DNA from 3 places in the Jejuibacter calystegiae genome. Region 1 is predicted to be linked to each of the others. Evidence: riboswitches for the same ligand, from Rfam matches in the RefSeq annotation. Region 1 holds a riboswitch; each other region holds the start of a gene.
The links. A riboswitch is a leader RNA that binds a small molecule or an ion and turns the genes downstream of it on or off. The one in region 1 is predicted to bind thiamine pyrophosphate.
Positions count from the first base shown of each region.

Region 1 (5,982 bases):
CATAATGATATTACTTTCTTCCACCTGCTCCGAAACGGGAAATGGCGTTTTTACCTGCTCGCCGCCATCCACGTCTTCCAGCACCATTTCATCGATATGGTTAGAACCGCCGATAAAGACGCCACCACGCTCAATCGAAAGCTCATGAGCGAAAATATCACCCTCAACGCGTCCGTGCTCCATGATTACCACAATATTCGCCCGACAGCTCCCCTTCAGATAACCATTAATCGTCACTTTTCGACCCACGACATTCCCCGTGATATTGCCCTTTCCGTCCACGCGAATGCTCTTCTGGCTGCTGACATCTCCTTCAATCGTACCGTCAATAATGATATCCACCTCACTGGATACCGAGCCTCTCAGCACCACTCCCGGCGTAATGATAGTTTCCCTGACCATTTGCCCCTCTTCCGCAGGAGGACGCTCCATATTCAGGCGATTTTCACTCTTCGGGTTCGTTAACGTACTACAGGAGCCAGTTTTTGCTTCACCCTTATTAAAATTAAACATCCTGAACATACTCCTTCCTGAAAATAGTTTGTTAGCCATCAAGATCAAACAAAGGACAACCATTGCAGCAACAGAAACGGCAAGCAGCCCATTGCACGACGTGACATAACAGCCAATAGCACTCAACCAAAAAAGCCAGATACCATACAAACAGCACTGAACCACTTTCCCGGAAGAATTATTTCCCCTCTGGTCACTAAAACTCACCCTCTACGCACCCATCTTCTGAATCTCACCCTGTCAGGATCGTCCAGAAGAGAAAATACTTTAACGGGAATTCGTAAAAATAATGCAACCAACTCCATCCGCCGTATATCAGACCGTCTTTACCACCGTAACAGCACGATTCTACACTGCAATGTGAGCCAATCGGGAAAGCAATCGATTATTTCATCCAACGCCATTTTTTCGGATGACTCTCGTCAGGCAGTGAGCCCGCTGTCGGCATTGCTTTTTCAGCCACTGTATTGATTTCAATCCGCGCCATCTCCTCAATATAATGAGAGGCGCCAATAAAGATACCACCGCGCTCAACGGAAAGTTCATGGGAAAAAATATCCCCTTCCATGCGCCCGTTAGTCATTACGGTAACGGTATTTGCCCGGCAGCTACCATTCAGGTAGCCATCAAGCATCACCTTACAGCCCGTCACGTTACCGATAATGATACCATTTTCACCAATCTGTACCATCCCCAGACAACTAATGTCTCCTTCCACCGAGCCATTGATGACGATATCCGACTCACTCACGATGGCCCCCCTAAAAATCGTTCCCGGAGCAACCACACACTCTCCCGACTCTTTAGGAAAAACACTTTCTGCGGACTCCAGTGCTAATTTTCGGAGAGTCTTTGTAGCATCGACCTCCCCTGCCAGAGGCAAAGACTCCATATTCATTTCGCTCTGTTTAGAATTAAACATCCTGAACGACCTCCTTCCTGAGAATAATTTATAGACCAGCAAGAACAGACAAAGGCCAGCCATTACAGAAACAGAAATAGTAAACAATCCATCATAAGGCACCACATAACAAACAATGGCGCCAGACCAGGCCAACCAAATCCCATATAAACAACTTTGCGTTACTCTTCCGGGCATAATTCTTTTCCTTAGGCCCCCAACTCCGTATCCTACGAATACATTTCAACGCCCCGTTGTAAATTATCCTATTACCATCAAATAATCATGAAAAACTTTACAAATCAGAAAATATGTTATATCCGGGGATATTTCCCCTATCCCCCCCGACATAAAGCGACCGTATCCTCGATCAAACGTCGGGCCACTGTCCCCGGAGGCGGCAATAGCGGCAACTGGTCGTAACGATACCAGCCAGCATCGAGCAGCTCGCTGCGATCGACAACCAATTCCCCACTATCGTAATCCGCCATAAAGGCCGTCATCAGCGACTGAGGAAATGGCCAGGGTTGAGAGGAGATATAACGCAGGTTTTTAATCTGAATGCCGCTCTCTTCCATGACTTCCCGCGCCACCGCCTGCTCCAGAGTTTCCCCTACCTCAACAAACCCCGCCAGTACGGTATAAAGGCCATTTCGGTGACGATTATGTTGGGCCAACAGGATCTTGTCGCGATCGCGAATCGCCACAATAATGCAAGGGGCGATCTGCGGATAATAACGCTCCCGGCAGTTGTTACACAGCATTGCCCACTCCGTTTTACTGGGATGCATGCTGTGCCCGCAGTAACCACAAAAACGGTGGGAACGATAAAATTCTGCCAGCTGTACGGCACGTCCGGCCAGTTGAAACAGTGCAGGATCCTCATCGATCAACTGACGCACCGATCCCATATCACGCGAACGCTCCTGCACCACCAGCCAGGCGGGCTCTCCCTGCCAGCTACCAATCTGCAGCGCAGCGCAACCCACCAGCCCAAACTGCTGTGCGTGACCGTGCGGAAGTTCCCCCTGCGGCAACCATAATTTCTGTTGATGGCTGACGAACCACCAACCATAGTCTAATTTTTCTACTGTATGTTCCATAATCTCTTGCACGACCTCGGCTTCACTGGCACTCTTTTAACATTGTTTTTACATTCCAGGTTACTTAGCGTTTTAATCATATAACTCACGGAGTCAATCATGCTAAACCAACTGGAAAGACTGGCAGAGCGCGTTGGTGGTTGTAATGAGTTGATCGATCGTTTACTGCAGGATCGCAAACAGCTGTTAGTGGCTTATTACAACCTGGTTGGGATCAAACCTGGCAAAGGATCGCTCTCTGCACTGGACGAGATGGCGCTGGACGATTTCTGCCAGCGTCTGGTGGATTATCTCTCCTGCGGCCATTTCAATATTTATGAACGCATTATCCGCGAAATGGAAGAGGGAGAGCCCCGCACCTCCGCCGGGCAGCTCTGGACACAGCTGGAAGCGAATACTCAACAGATCATGGATTATTACGATTCACATCTGGAGATCGCCATCGATCATGATAACTGTCTGGAGTTCCACCAGGTGCTGTCAAAGCTTGGAGAATCTATGGCGTCTCGTTTCACGCTGGAGGATAGTCTGATCGTTCTGGCGCTGGGCGACAGCCTGGACAGTGCTAACGATTGCGGACATTTTGCCCGACCGGCTTGAGTTCCCATTCATTAACGCGTAGTTTACATAAGGCCTGCCCGATGATACGGAGCAGGCCTTTTATCTTGTCGGAGTGCCCAGTGCCATGCACGGGCTGAGACCGTTAATTCGGGATCCGCGGAACCTGATCAGGTTAAAACCTGCGAAGGGAACAAGAGTAATTTCATCTACGCGCGCACCTGCGCCCGTGCCTGTTACTCCTTCCGTCGTTCTGACAAGCCACTTCCAGTCACTAAAAAACCGGAACGAGCTATGTCTGTATCAACAAAACCTAATCGCCGTGAACAGCGCGCCGCCGCCCAGCAGTTTATCGATACTCTGGAAGGCACCAATTTTCCCAACTCCCACCGTATCTACCTGACCGGCTCCCGTCAGGACATCCGCGTTCCCATGCGCGAAATTCGGATGAGCCCAACGCTTACCGGCGGAGATAAAGCCAACCCGCAATACGAAGAGAACGAACCGGTGCCGGTCTACGATACCTCCGGCCCTTACGGCGATCCGGATATTGCGATTAACGTCCGCGAAGGGCTGGCGAAGTTGCGCCAGCCGTGGATAGACGCACGCAGCGATACCGCGCTGCTCGACGATCGCAGTTCCAGCTATACCAAAGCCCGTCTGGCGGACGATGGCCTGGACGAGCTGCGCTTTACCGGTCTGCTGCCTCCGCGCCGCGCCCTTGCCGGCAAGCGGGTCACTCAGTTGCATTACGCCCGCCAGGGCATCGTCACGCCAGAGATGGAATTTATCGCCCTGCGTGAAAATATGGGCCGCGAGCGCATCCGCGGCGAGATACTGCGCCAGCAGCATCCGGGAGAAAGCTTCGGCGCCCATCTGCCGCAGGACATCACCCCGGAATTCGTACGCGACGAAGTGGCCGCCGGGCGGGCAATTATCCCTGCAAATATTAACCACCCGGAATCCGAGCCGATGATTATCGGCCGCAATTTTCTGGTGAAAATCAACGCCAACATCGGCAACTCTGCGGTGACCTCTTCCATTGAAGAGGAGGTGGAAAAACTGGTCTGGGCCACCCGCTGGGGTGCAGATACCGTGATGGACCTTTCCACCGGCCGCTATATCCACGAAACCCGTGAATGGATCCTGCGAAACAGCCCGGTTCCTATCGGTACGGTGCCCATCTATCAGGCGCTGGAGAAAGTGAACGGCGTTGCCGAAGATCTGAACTGGGAAATGTTCCGCGATACGCTGCTGGAGCAGGCGGAACAGGGCGTCGACTACTTTACGATTCACGCGGGCGTCCTGCTACGCTATGTACCAATGACCGCCAAACGCCTGACGGGCATCGTTTCGCGCGGCGGCTCCATTATGGCCAAGTGGTGTCTGTCGCATCATCAGGAAAGCTTTCTGTACCAGCACTTCCGCGAAATCTGTGAAATCTGTGCCGCCTATGATGTTTCGCTGTCGCTGGGCGATGGCCTGCGGCCCGGTTCAATTCAGGACGCCAACGACGAAGCCCAGTTCGCCGAACTGCATACCCTGGGCGAGCTGACCAAAATCGCCAGGGAGTACGACGTCCAGGTGATGATTGAAGGCCCCGGCCATGTGCCGATGCAGATGATCCGCCGCAATATGACCGAAGAGCTGGAGCACTGCCATGAAGCGCCATTCTACACGCTGGGGCCGCTCACCACCGATATCGCGCCGGGTTACGACCACTTTACCTCCGGCATCGGCGCCGCCATGATTGGCTGGTTCGGTTGCGCCATGCTCTGCTACGTCACGCCGAAAGAGCACCTTGGTCTGCCGAATAAAGAGGACGTCCGGCAGGGGCTGATTACCTATAAGATCGCCGCGCACGCCGCCGATCTGGCCAAGGGACACCCCGGCGCTCAGATCCGCGACAACGCTATGTCCAAAGCGCGCTTCGAATTCCGCTGGGAAGATCAGTTCAACCTGGCACTCGATCCCTTTACCGCCCGCGCTTATCACGACGAAACCCTGCCCCAGGAATCCGGTAAGGTGGCGCACTTCTGTTCCATGTGCGGCCCGAAATTCTGCTCGATGAAAATCACCCAGGAAGTTCGCGACTATGCGGCACAGCAGGAGATCGCCGAAGGAATGAAAGATATGTCGAATACCTTTCGCGCCAAAGGCGGCGAGATCTATCTTCGTCAGGAGGAAGCCTAATGTACCAGCCCGATTTCCCCACCGTCCCCTTCCGCCTGGGTCTCTACCCGGTAGTGGACAGCGTTGACTGGATCGCACGCCTGCTGGAGGCGGGTGTGCGTACCATCCAGCTACGCATTAAAGATAAACAGGATGACGAGGTGGAGGCAGATATTATTGCCGCCATCGCCCTGGGACAGCGCTACAACGCCCGGCTGTTTATCAACGATTACTGGCGGCTGGCGATAAAGCATGGCGCGTACGGCGTTCATCTTGGTCAGGAGGATCTGGAGCAGACCGATCTCGATGCGATCCGCGCCGCCGGGCTACGGCTGGGCGTCTCTACCCATGACGATATGGAAATCGATGTCGCGCTGGCGGTACGTCCTTCGTACATTGCGCTGGGCCATGTCTTTCCTACCCAAACCAAGCAGATGCCATCGGCCCCCCAGGGGCTGGAGCAACTGGCTACGCATATCGCACGCCTGGGGGATACCCCCACGGTCGCTATCGGCGGCATCAGCATCGCCCGGGCGCCGGCGGTGCTGGCGACAGGTGTCGGCAGTATCGCTGTGGTCAGCGCCATCACTCAGGCCCCGGACTGGCAGGCCGCAACGGCGCAGCTACTCCAGCTGGCAGGAGCGGGTGATGAATGATACGGATTTTATGCGCTACAGCCGCCAGCTTTTGCTGGAGGACATCGGCCCGGAAGGTCAGCAAAAACTGCTGAATGCC
Region 1 is NZ_CP040428.1:1,526,507-1,532,488, reverse strand. Features, by position in the region: gene FEM41_RS07055 (bactofilin family protein) at 1-513, opposite strand, end outside; gene FEM41_RS07050 (bactofilin family protein) at 899-1,612, opposite strand; gene nudC (NAD(+) diphosphatase) at 1,750-2,517, opposite strand; gene rsd (sigma D regulator) at 2,617-3,117, shown strand; TPP riboswitch at 3,177-3,285, shown strand; gene thiC (phosphomethylpyrimidine synthase ThiC) at 3,370-5,268, shown strand; gene thiE (thiamine phosphate synthase) at 5,268-5,903, shown strand; gene FEM41_RS07025 (HesA/MoeB/ThiF family protein) at 5,896-5,982, shown strand, end outside.

Region 2 (5,982 bases), 2.1 Mb from region 1:
AAGGTGTAGCGCGGATTCGGGTAAGCATTCACAAACGAATGGAATATGTAAATGTCGGAGAAGGTTCCGTTCACTTTATGTGACTGCTTCTCTGTTGATTCACAGCCGGTGAACGGGGAAGGTAGAAGGTTACAGACAGCGACAGTCTCCGACCTAAAAATCGCCGCAGCGTTCACGGCCGCCAGGGTCACCCCGACAGGGATGTCGGGGTGAGGGCGTGCGGCACACGGACGTGCCGTCACGCCCGACCCGTCCGGCGGACGGGAAAAGCGGAGGGGACCCGAAGGGCGATTTTTACGTCGGAAAGCCAGGGGTGGTCAGGGGGAGTGGCGTTTGAAGTCCCCCTGACCCGTTCACCGGTGCCGGTATTCACATAAGCAAACTCACCTTAAAGTGAACGGAACCTTCGCCAGCGTGACATATTCCACCTGAACACAGCACCACCGTAATAATATTTCCCGTCAATGAAACAACACTGAAACCCCATTAAATATTGCGAACCAGATTCATAGAACAGAAATACAACACGCCACTGTGATTTATTACAGGGTAAAATAACAGCAGCCAGTATTTTGTTAAGGAAGGTGCATAACAACAAGAAAGGTGATTAATACAGTCGCGACCCGCCAGTGTTGAAGCACTGACAGGCCGCTAACCACAACCAACTGAAAATGAGTGGATAGCACACCATTCAATAATCCTGTGATTATATAATCACAAAATCACCACCACGCATGAAAGTGATGCACCGGCCCATGCCCGTGCCCCACCTCCAGGCTATCGGCAGCCGCCAGCGCCTGAGTCAGCCAGGCCTTGGCTTCCACCACGGTCTGGCCCCAGTCATCGTAACGCGGCCGCAGCGCCGCCAGCGCCGACGAAAGCGTACAGCCGGTACCGTGAGTGTTTTTCGTCTGCACCCTGGGCGCAGTAAAACGCCGGGCGCCATCGCGGGTAAACAGCCAGTCCGGGCTTTCGGCATCGTCCAGATGGCCGCCCTTCATCAGTACCGCCTCGCAGCCCAGCGCCATCAGCGCTTCCCCCTGCTGATGCATCTCACGCTCGCTGGTAGCCATCGGCGCTTCCAGCAGCGCTGCCGCCTCTGGCAGATTAGGGGTGATTAACGATACTCGCGGCAGCAGATGTTCGCGCATCACTGAGACCGCCGATGGCGACAGCAGCGGATCGCCGCTTTTAGCCAGCATCACGGTATCCAGCACCACGGTGTGCGGCTGCCAGTACGCCAGGCGTTCCGCTACCGCTTCAACGATATCGGTTTCCGCCAGCATGCCGATCTTCACCGTATCGATGCGCAGATCGCTGAACACCGAATCGAGCTGCGCCGCCACAAAATCCGGCTCGATACGATAGACCGACTGCACGCCGCAGGTATTCTGGGCCACCAGCGCGGTTATCACACTGGCGCCATAGGCGCCCAACGCAGAAAAAGCTTTCAGGTCCGCCTGGATACCTGCACCCCCGCTGGGGTCGGTACCGGCAATGGTCAGAGCATTAATCCGTTTCATACCAGCGCCTCCGCATCCAGTTGCCATAGCGCATCCAGAAACTGCGGGACAAAACTCCCCGGTCCCTGACTGCGGGTAACCGCCATTTCCCCGGCGCGGGCCATTATCCGGCAACCGGCGGCGACATTTTCCAGCCTCTCCCCCGGCAGAGCGCAGCAGGCCGCTACCACCGCGGAAAGCGCACAGCCGGTTCCAACCACCCGGGTCAGCATAATATCGCCGCCGGGCACCTCCAGAGTGCGTTCGCCGTCGGTGATGTAATCTATCTCGCCGGTCACCGCCACTACCGCGCCTCTCTCACGGGCCAGATGGCGGGCCGCAGGCAACGCGACCCGGGCACTGTCGGTGCTGTCGACGCCGCGTCCCCCGCCCTGACCCCCGGCCAGCGCCAGAATTTCCGATCCGTTGCCGCGAATTGCGGCAGGCTGAAGCGCCAGTACCTCCCGGGCGAAGTCGCTACGCAGCGTCAGCCCCCCCACAGCCACCGGGTCGAGCACCCACGGGCGCTGCGCCTCACGGGCGCTGTCGATGGCGGCGCGCATGGCACGAGCACGTTCGCGAGTCAGGGTTCCGACGTTGACCAGGAGTGCGCTGGCGATAGCGCTAAACTGTGCCGCCTCTTGCTCATCTACCACCATGGCAGGCGAGGCGCCAAGGGCCAGCAAAACGTTAGCGGTAAAGGTCTGTACCACATCGTTGGTCATACAGTGAACCAACGGCGAAGTGGTACGAAGGTGATGCAGCGTCTGCAAGACAGCGTCGCTGCACAGTGGATCAGATTGCATGGTGAACTCCCGCCCGGCGCGAAGAAGAGGGATACCGGTACGGGCATCTGACTTCCCTACGCCGGCACTATCCGGATCAGGTCAACGGGTCTTTCTCAGCCCCGCATCCAGTCGGCGGAGCACCCCGAGTCATTTGATTTTAAAGGAATTAGTTTTCTTTAATTCCTTTAATCAGCCGCCATGATAAAAGGTAACAATGGCGCTGTAAACGCATTTGTGGCCACAGAAATCACCAATTATTCAGACCGATTCTCCGGTTTAGCCTGAGAATAAGCGCTGGCTCTTCAGGCAGCCGTTCCTGTTCAAAAAAATGGGGACGGAGTCAATATCCAAATCATTGTTCAAATAAGCAGCAATTTGCGCATCGTTATTGTATGCCAGCCAGGCGAAAAGTGATCATTGTCAAAATTTACCCCCCTTCCCATCCTAGAATCGGCAGAAAAGCACTGGTTATAACGCTTATTTCATGTCTGTTTCTCAATAAGGAAAAATGTTATGGGATCGGTTAGCTCAGGCTCAGCTCATAAAATGGGAGTGGTCGCCCTTACGCTGGTTACCGCCTCAAATATGATGGGCTCCGGCGTATTTATGTTGCCCACCAACCTTGCCGGCGTTGGTTATATCTCGCTGTGGGGTTGGGTGCTCACTATTGTCGGTGTTATCGCTCTGGCGCTGGTATTCGCCAAAACCAGTTTAATTACGCCGCGCACCGGCGGGATTGTCGCTTATGCCAGCGATGCATTTGGTCCATTTATTGGTTTTCAAACCACCGTCTGCTACTGGATTAGCGCCTGGGTGGGCAATGTGGCCCTGCTGGTCGCCGGGGTGGGATATTTAAGTTATTTCTTTCCAGAATTAAAAAATCCGATGTACAGCAGTATTGCCGCCATCGTTATTTTGTGGGCCTTTGTCGTACTGGCAAGCTTCGGCGCCAGAACTGCCAGCCGCGCCCAGTCATTTACCGCAAGCTGTATGCTGCTGGTGGTGCTGGGCGTCGGCGCCGTAGGCTGGTTCTGGTTTGATCCGCATATGTTTACCGAAGTGTATAACGGCACAGGCCGCAGCGACAGCTCGGCGATTATCTCTGCCGCATCCATTGCGCTGTGGGGGTTCCTGGGCGTTGAATCGGCTGTGGTTTCTACCGGCCAGGTGGACAATCCGGAAAAGACCGTGCCCAAAGCGACGGTGTACGGACTGTTGATTGCCTCGGTCTGCTATGTGGGCAGTTGCTCGGTGATTATGGGCCTGGTGCCGCACAGCGAGCTGGTTAACTCCGCCGCGCCCTTTGCCGACGCCGCGCGCTATATGTTCGGCAAGACCGCCGGCAACATCGCTTCAGCGCTCAGTATTATCGCCTGCTTCGGCTCGATCTCCGGCTGGCTGATCCTGCAGTCTGAAGGCCCCCGCGCCGGTGCCCAGCAGGGCCTGTTCCCGCAGTTCTTCGCCGACACCAATAAGCGTGACGTGCCAATGAAGAGCCTGATTTTCACCGGTGTACTGATGAGCCTGGTGTTAATGATGACCGCCTCCCCTAACCTGGCGAAACAGTTTGAAGTGGTGATTCTGATGTCGGTCTTCGCTTCGCTGCTGCCCTATATGTACGCCCTGATTTCCCTGCCGATCATTATGGTCTCGAAGAAATTAAATCGCGGTCGCAGCTTTATGTTTTATTGCGTGATGGTGGTTATCGGCATGATTTACAGCATCTTTGCCCTGTTGGGCTCCGGCACAGACTCCATGTTCTGGGGCGTGGTGATGATGATGGTAACCATTCCCCTGTTCTGCTTCGTGGCCGCTGGCCGCAGTAAGAAAGGCGAAAGAGTGCTTTATCTGGATAAGAAAGTCTGAACGTCAGTTCGTCATTAAACGTTATGCTTGAAAAGGAGAAATAAAATGACACTATCCATCGCAGATCAGAATAAACTCGATGCGTTTTGGTCATATTGTGTTAAGAACCAGTATTTCAATATTGGTTACCCGGAATCCGCCGATTTCGATTACACCATTCTGGAAAGATTTATGCGTTTTTCCATTAATAACTGTGGCGACTGGGCGGAATATTGTAACTACCTGCTGAACTCTTTCGAATTTGAAAAAGAAGTGATGGAATATTTTGCCCAGCTGTTCAAAATTCCGTTTGAGGAAAGCTGGGGCTACGTGACCAACGGCGGCACCGAAGGCAATATGTTCGGCTGTTATCTGGGTCGCGAACTGTTCCCGGATGGCACCCTGTACTATTCCAAAGATACCCACTATTCGGTCGCCAAGATCGTTAAGCTGCTGCGCATTAAGTCGCGGGTGGTGGAATCCCAGCCTAACGGCGAGATGGACTACGACGATCTGATGCATAAAATCGCCGCCGACGGCGAGCGGCATCCGATTATTTTCGCCAATATTGGCACTACGGTGCGTGGCGCAGTCGATAATATCGCTATCATCCAGCAGCGCCTGAAGGAAGCGGGCATCGCCCGGGAAGACTACTATCTGCACGCTGATGCAGCGCTGAGCGGCATGATTCTGCCCTTCGTTGACGAACCCCAGCCCTTTACTTTTGCCGACGGCATCGACTCTATCGGCGTTTCCGGCCATAAGATGATCGGCTGCCCCATTCCCTGCGGGATCGTCGTGGCGCGGCGTAAAAACGTCGATTTAATCAGCGTTGAAATCGACTATATATCAGCCCACGACAAAACCATCACCGGCTCCCGTAACGGCCATACCCCGCTGATGATGTGGGAGGCGGTCCGCAGCCACACCCTCGCCGACTGGCAGCGCCGTATTCGCCACTGCCTTGACATCGCGCAGTACGCGGTCGATCGCTTCCAGGCCGCAGGCGTTAACGCCTGGCGTAATAAGAACTCCATTACCGTGGTCTTCCCCTGCCCGTCAGAAGCGGTATGGAAAAAACACTGCCTGGCGACATCGGGCGACGTCGCTCACCTGATCGCTTCCGGACACCACCTGGATACCAGCAAGGTAGACGCTCTGATCGACGATGTTATCGCCGATCTCAACGCCCGTGCGGCGTAAAAAAGGGTGGTGATTCCTCACCACCCTTCACGCAAACGCGCCACTGGCACCAGAGCCAACCGTTACCAGTGGCGCATCCGGCTCGCTACGAGCCCCGTTCACGCTAAACGCTTTACCCGGGTAAAGCAACATCTGCGAGAGCGGCGTTCGCAACCTGCCAGTCCTTTCACCTCACTGCGTCGGGACAAAAAATGATATGGATGAAAACCGCTCAACTTCGCACCGCATGGGGCTGCTGGCGCTGACTGTCATGACGGCGTCCAATATGATGGGTAGCGGCGTCTTTATGCTGCCCACCACCCTTGGGCAAATCGGTTCGGTCTCAGTATGGGGATGGGCGCTGACCTTCCTGGTCATCCTCTGCCTGGCGCTCATCTTTAACAAGATGAACGCCCTCTTCCCACATAATGGCGGCATTATCGCCAGCATTCATTACTGTTTTGGCCCTTTTATCGGCCTGCAAATGACGCTGTTTTACTGGCTGGCTACCTGGGTCGGCAACTGCGCTCTGCTGCTGGCAGGCGTGGGTTATCTCTCTTTCTTTTTCCCCGTTTTGCTCCACCCGCTTTACGGCGCGCTGGCCTGTATCGCCCTGCTGTGGCTGGCGGTACTGCTGGGGCTGCGCGGCGCAAAGCTGGTAGGCA
Region 2 is NZ_CP040428.1:4,630,677-4,636,658, forward strand. Features, by position in the region: gene thiD (bifunctional hydroxymethylpyrimidine kinase/phosphomethylpyrimidine kinase) at 723-1,523, opposite strand; gene thiM (hydroxyethylthiazole kinase) at 1,520-2,308, opposite strand; TPP riboswitch at 2,345-2,445, opposite strand; gene hdcC (histidine-histamine antiporter) at 2,804-4,156, shown strand; gene FEM41_RS21745 (histidine decarboxylase) at 4,202-5,338, shown strand; gene FEM41_RS21750 (amino acid permease) at 5,535-5,982, shown strand, end outside.
Region 2: linked by a shared signal. The riboswitch ahead of thiM (hydroxyethylthiazole kinase) and the one ahead of thiC (phosphomethylpyrimidine synthase ThiC) in region 1 are both predicted to bind thiamine pyrophosphate.

Region 3 (5,982 bases), 500 kb from region 1:
ATCTGGAAGGTGAAAAGGTTATCGCCGGTGATAAAGAGTATCCCTTCACTATCGACACCTTCCGCCGCCACTGCATGATGAATGGCCTGGACAGCATTGGCCTGACGCTGCAGCACGAAGAGGCTATCTCGACCTGGGAACAGAGGCAGCCCGCCTTCGCCCGTTAATCGACAGCCCCTCCGCCCGGAGGGGTTTTTATTTGCGAATTCCGCCCATAAAAAAGCCGACGGTAACAAACCGTCGGCCGGTGATATTCGCACCAATACTCAGTCACACATGATGTCTGCTACGCCGCATCGTCTGCAAATTCGTCAACGCGCCTCGCTTTCATCTGACACCATTATTCGCCTAATATAGGGAAACTAAAATTGATGACTTTCTGTCATGGAGTTCCCCTTTTATGCCTTCCTCTCGCCTGCAACAACAGTTTATCCGCCTGTGGCAGTGCTGCGACGGCAAATCCCAGGAGACCACGCTCAACGATCTTGCCCGGATGCTGAGCTGTTCACGCCGCCATATGCGCACCCTGCTTAACGCCATGCAAGAGAAAGGGTGGCTCACCTGGCAGGCGGAAGCCGGCCGGGGAAGGCGCTCCCGACTCACCTTTATCTACACCGGGCTGACGCTCCAGCAGCAGCGGGCCGAAGATCTACTGGAACAGGATCGCATCGAACAACTGCTTCAACTGGTGGGCGATCGTCAGACGGTACGCCAGATGATCGTCTCCCATCTGGGCCGCAGTTTCCGCCAGGGGCGCCATATTTTACGGGTGCTCTACTATCGCCCGCTGTTAAATCTTCTGCCCGGAACCGCACTGCGCCGTTCAGAAAGCCACGTGGTGCGGCAAATTTTTAGCGGCCTGACGCGCATAAATGAGGAAAACGGGGAAGCCGAAGCGGATATCGCCCACCACTGGCAACAACTTTCGCCGCTGCACTGGCGTTTCTACCTGCGTCCCGGCATTCATTTTCATCACGGCCGCGAACTGGATATGCAGGACGTTATCGACACGCTGCAACGCATCAATCCCACACCGCTTTACGCTCATATTGTGGGTATCGACTCCCCTACCGCCTGGACGCTCGATATCCACCTTAACCAGCCCGATCGCTGGCTCCCCTGGCTGATGGGCAATTCCGCCGCCATGGTACTGCCCAGGGAATGGCGCAAGATGCCAGACTTCGCCCGCCAGCCGGTGGGAAGCGGCCCCTATGCGGTAGAGCGCAATACCAATAACCAGCTGAAAATCCATGCCTTCGATGACTATTTCGGTTACCGGGCGCTCATCGACGAAGTGAATTTCTGGGTATTGCCGGAAATTAGCGAGGATCTCAGCTGCGGAGTACAGCTGGAAGGCAGCGGCGACAGCGAAAAAGCAGTGGAGAGCCGACTGGAAGAGGGGTGCTACTATATTTTGTTCGACGCCCGCTCGGCACTCGGTTGTCGCGATGACATTAAACTCTGGCTGAACCATATTCTCTCGCCTGTCAGTCTCATTTACCGGGCCGGTGAACAATATCAGCGTTACTGGTTCCCGGCCTGGGGGCTGCTACCACGCTGGCACCACGCCCAACCGCCAGAGGTCGTCGAGAAACCGGCTGACCTTGATACTCTCACCCTGACCTTCTACCGCGACCATGCCGAACATCAGATTCTGGGCGGTATTATTCACCAGTTGCTGGCCGAATGCGGAGTGAGTTTGATCGTTAAAGAGGTGGACTACGACCAGTGGCATAAAGGAGACGATATCAGCGATATCTGGCTGAACAGCGCCAATTTTACCCTGCCGCTGGAGTTTTCACTGTTTGCCCATCTGTACGAAGTACCGCTGCTCCAGCGCTGCATTCCCGGCGACTGGCATGAAGATGCGCGCCGCTGGCGGGCTGGCGAACTGGATCTGGCCGAATGGTGCCGCCAGCGCCTTGCCAGCCTTGAGATCCAGCCGCTTATTCACCACTGGCTGATGCTCCAGGGCCAGCGCAGTATGCGTGGTCTGCGGATGAACACCCTGGGCTGGTTCGACTTTAAATCCGCCTGGTTCGCGCCGCCGGATGCTTAAGTTTTCGGGCACAAAAAAACCGCCATGGCGGCGGTTTTTTTGTGCTGGTCAGGTAAGCGGCCCTTCCAACAGGGTTGTGTGTCCAGTGTTACGCAAGCACACCCAAGTTTTTGCATACTGTGCCGCTTTTTCGCTAAAGTCAAGTATCTGTTCGAGGCTTTGAGATGTACCATTCAGTCGGGCCTTTTCACCGTCTTAAGCAAGCGGGCGCCGGACCTGGAAAAGGATGTCCAATGGCCGTATACGCAAGCACACCCAAGGTGCTTGCACTCACGGCGATATTTCCGGCGGTGACGTCGTGAAGCGGTCTATAGTCAGGACCGCACAATGAAACGGTACTTTTGTATTGTCATCGTTGTTTCTGGTGCACTGCTGTCATCCGGAAATGGGGGATGGAATATCTCCCATAACGCATTTTCAGTGACGATTGTCGTACCAGGCAGGTAAGCCCGGTAGCCGCCCCGTAAGGGGCGGTTTCCTTAATCCCCCACGCGCCTTTCGCTACTCCCGTTAACTCATTACAATGTGGGCCATTCTCAACGGGGTGCCACGAGCTGAGAGATACCCGTCGAACCTGATCCGGATAACACCGGCGGAGGGATTTGAGGCCACGCCCAAAATCCTTTGCCACCCAATACTGGAGTGCAAAGTGCTGAACAAACTGCCTGTGCTGCTGACGCTGGTCGCCCTGCCCGCCTTCGCGGGTCCGCAGCTCACCGTCTATACCTATGACTCTTTCGCCGCCGACTGGGGCCCGGGCCCTGCCATTAAAAAGGCCTTCGAGGCCGACTGCGACTGCCAGCTTAAATTTGTCGCGCTGGAAGACGGCGTCGCCCTGCTAAACCGCCTGCGAATGGAAGGGAAAAACAGCAAAGCGGATGTGGTGCTGGGGCTGGATAACAACCTGCTGGAGGCGGCAACCCAAAGTGGCCTGTTCGCCAAAAGCGACGTGGATACCCGTCACCTGACTCTGCCGGGCGGCTGGCAAAACGAGACCTTCGTCCCTTATGACTACGGCTGGTTCGCTTTCGTATACGATAAAAACCGCCTGAAGAATCCCCCTAAGAGCCTGAAAGAACTGGTGGAAAACGACAGGAAATGGCGCGTTATCTATCAGGATCCCCGAACCAGTACCCCCGGACTGGGCATGCTGCTGTGGATGAAGCAGGTCTATGGCGACCAGGCCCCCGAAGCCTGGCAGAAGCTGGCCAGTAAGACAGTGACCGTGACCCGGGGATGGAGCGAATCCTGGGGGCTGTTTCTGAAAGGTGAAGGGGATCTGGTACTCAGCTACACCACCTCTCCGGCCTATTCACTTATTGAAGAGCACAAAGATAACTACGCCGCCGCCGACTTTAGCGAAGGCCACTATATGCAGGTAGAGGTCGCAGCCCGTTTGAAAAGCAGCAAACAGCCGGAGCTGGCCCAAAAGTTTATGCAGTTTGTAGTATCAAAGGAATTCCAGCAGACCATTCCCACCGGCAACTGGATGTATCCGGTAAGCCAGGTCGCTCTGCCTGAAGGCTTTAACAGCCTGACCCGACCTCAAAAGACGTTACAGTTTACCCCCCAACAGGTCGCCCAGCAGCGCGCCGCCTGGATCGGTGAATGGCAGCGCGCCCTCAGCCGCTAATTCCCGGCTGGCTGTGGCCTGGCCTGCTCGCCGCTGGATTGATGCTCGGCGTGGCGCTGGCCGCCTTTGGCGCCCTGTGGTTCAGCGCACCGGGCATCGCGCCCCGTACCCTGCTCCAGGACAGCTATCTGTGGCACGTGGTGCGCTTTTCCTTCTGGCAGGCGTTCCTTTCCGCATTGTTCTCGGTGCTCCCGGCCATTCCCCTGGCCCGGGCGCTGTGGCGCCGCCGCTTTCCCGGGCGCCAGCTCCTGCTGCGGCTTTGTGCCATGACCCTGGTGCTGCCGGTGCTGGTCGCGGTTTTCGGCCTGCTTTCCGTTTATGGCCGCCAGGGCTGGCTGGCCGAACTCTGCCAGTGGCTGGGCATCGACTGGACGTTTTCGCCCTATGGCCTGCAGGGGATCCTGCTGGCGCACCTCTTTTTTAATTTGCCGATGGCTACCCGCCTGCTGCTCCAGTCGCTGGAGAGTATTCCCGGCGAACAGCGCAGGCTTGCCGCTCAGTTAGGGATACGCGGCTGGTCGCTGTTCCGTCTGGTGGAATGGCCCTGGCTGCGACGTCAAATTTTCCCCACCGCCGCCCTGATTTTTATGCTGTGCTTCGCAAGCTTCGCCACCGTGCTGGCGCTGGGCGGCGGCCCAAAAGCCACTACCATCGAACTGGCCATCTACCAGGCCCTTAGCTATGACTACGATCCCGCCCGGGCGGCATTACTGGCGCTTATTCAGCTATTCTGCTGCCTGGCGCTCATGCTGCTGGCCCAGCGTTTTAGCAAAGCGATTCCCAGTGGAGCCACCATGGCGACGGGCTGGCGCCCCCCCGACAGCACCCTGCTCTCTCGCGGGCTGGATTCGCTGCTGATCGTACTCCTCCTGCTGTTGATGCTGCCGCCTCTGCTGGCGATTGTGGTGGATGGCCTGCGCGGCGACCTGCCGCGTCTGCTCCAGCAGAGCGCGCTATGGCAGGCAGTCTGGACTTCACTGCGAATAGCCATCGCCGCTGGTCTTCTTTGTGTCGTACTGACCCTGATGCTGCTCTGGAGCTCCCGCGAGCTAAGGCTACGTAAGCAGCCGCTGGCGGGCCAGGCGCTGGAGCTGAGCGGCATGCTGATCCTCGCTATACCAGGCATCGTGCTGGCAACCGGCTTCTTCCTGCTGCTTAACGCCACCGTTGGTCTGCCGGAATCAGCGGATGCTATCGTTATCTTCACCAATGCGCTGATGGCCATTCCTTACGCCCTCAAAGTGCTGGAAAATCCCATGCGCGATCTGGCTGAGCGCTACGGTCCGCTGTGTCAGGGGCTGGGCATCCGCGGTATTCACCGTCTGAGGATTATCGAGCTACGGGCCCTGAAGCGCCCTCTTGGCCAGGCGCTGGCCTTCGCCTGCGTTCTGTCGATTGGCGATTTTGGCGTAGTGGCGCTGTTCGGCAATGAGGATTTCCGCACACTGCCTTTTTATCTCTACCAGCAGATCGGCGCTTACCGTAGCGATGATGGCGCAGTCACCGCGCTACTGCTCCTGCTGCTCTGTCTGACGCTGTTCACTCTGATGGAAAAATTACCGGGGCGCCATGCTGACACTGACTGATGTAACCTGGCTGTATCATCACCTGCCCATGCGCTTTAGCCTGCAGGTCGCCCGCGGCGAGCGCCTGGCGATACTCGGCCCCAGCGGCGCAGGAAAAAGCACGCTTCTGAATCTGATTGCCGGTTTTCTGACGCCGGGCAGCGGCCGCATTGTTCTTGACGGCGCCGATCATACCCATACGGCGCCCGACCAGCGACCAGTCTCGATGCTGTTTCAGGAGCACAATCTGTTCCCGCACCTCAGCGTACGCCAGAACATCGGCCTGGGACTGAATCCCGGCCTGCGGCTGAATGCGCAGCAGCGCAAAGAGGTGGAGAGCATCGCCGCTCAGATGGCGATAGGTGAGCTACTGGAAAGGCGCCCTGGCGAGCTTTCCGGCGGCCAGCGCCAGCGGGCGGCCCTGGCGCGCTGTCTTATCCGACAGCAGCCTCTGTTGCTGCTGGATGAGCCGTTTTCCGCCCTCGATCCGGCTCTGCGCCAGGAGATGCTCGCCCTGCTGGATGAAATCTGCCGCAGCCGACAGCTCACCCTGCTGATGGTATCGCACAGTCTGGAAGATGCCGCGCAGATAGCGCCTCGCAGCCTGGTGGTGGTGGATGGCCGCATCTACTGGGACGGCGATACGGCGCAGTTATTAAGCGGCGAGGCCAGCGCCTCGCGCACGCTTGGCATCAGAGCCCCAACACCTTACCCAGGATCCTGAG
Region 3 is NZ_CP040428.1:2,030,133-2,036,114, reverse strand. Features, by position in the region: gene leuD (3-isopropylmalate dehydratase small subunit) at 1-167, shown strand, start outside; gene sgrR (HTH-type transcriptional regulator SgrR) at 401-2,059, shown strand; TPP riboswitch at 2,590-2,678, shown strand; gene thiB (thiamine ABC transporter substrate binding subunit) at 2,709-3,692, shown strand; gene thiP (thiamine/thiamine pyrophosphate ABC transporter permease ThiP) at 3,668-5,278, shown strand; gene thiQ (thiamine ABC transporter ATP-binding protein ThiQ) at 5,262-5,981, shown strand; gene FEM41_RS09400 (DedA family protein) at 5,950-5,982, opposite strand, start outside.
Region 3: linked by a shared signal. The riboswitch ahead of thiB (thiamine ABC transporter substrate binding subunit) and the one ahead of thiC (phosphomethylpyrimidine synthase ThiC) in region 1 are both predicted to bind thiamine pyrophosphate.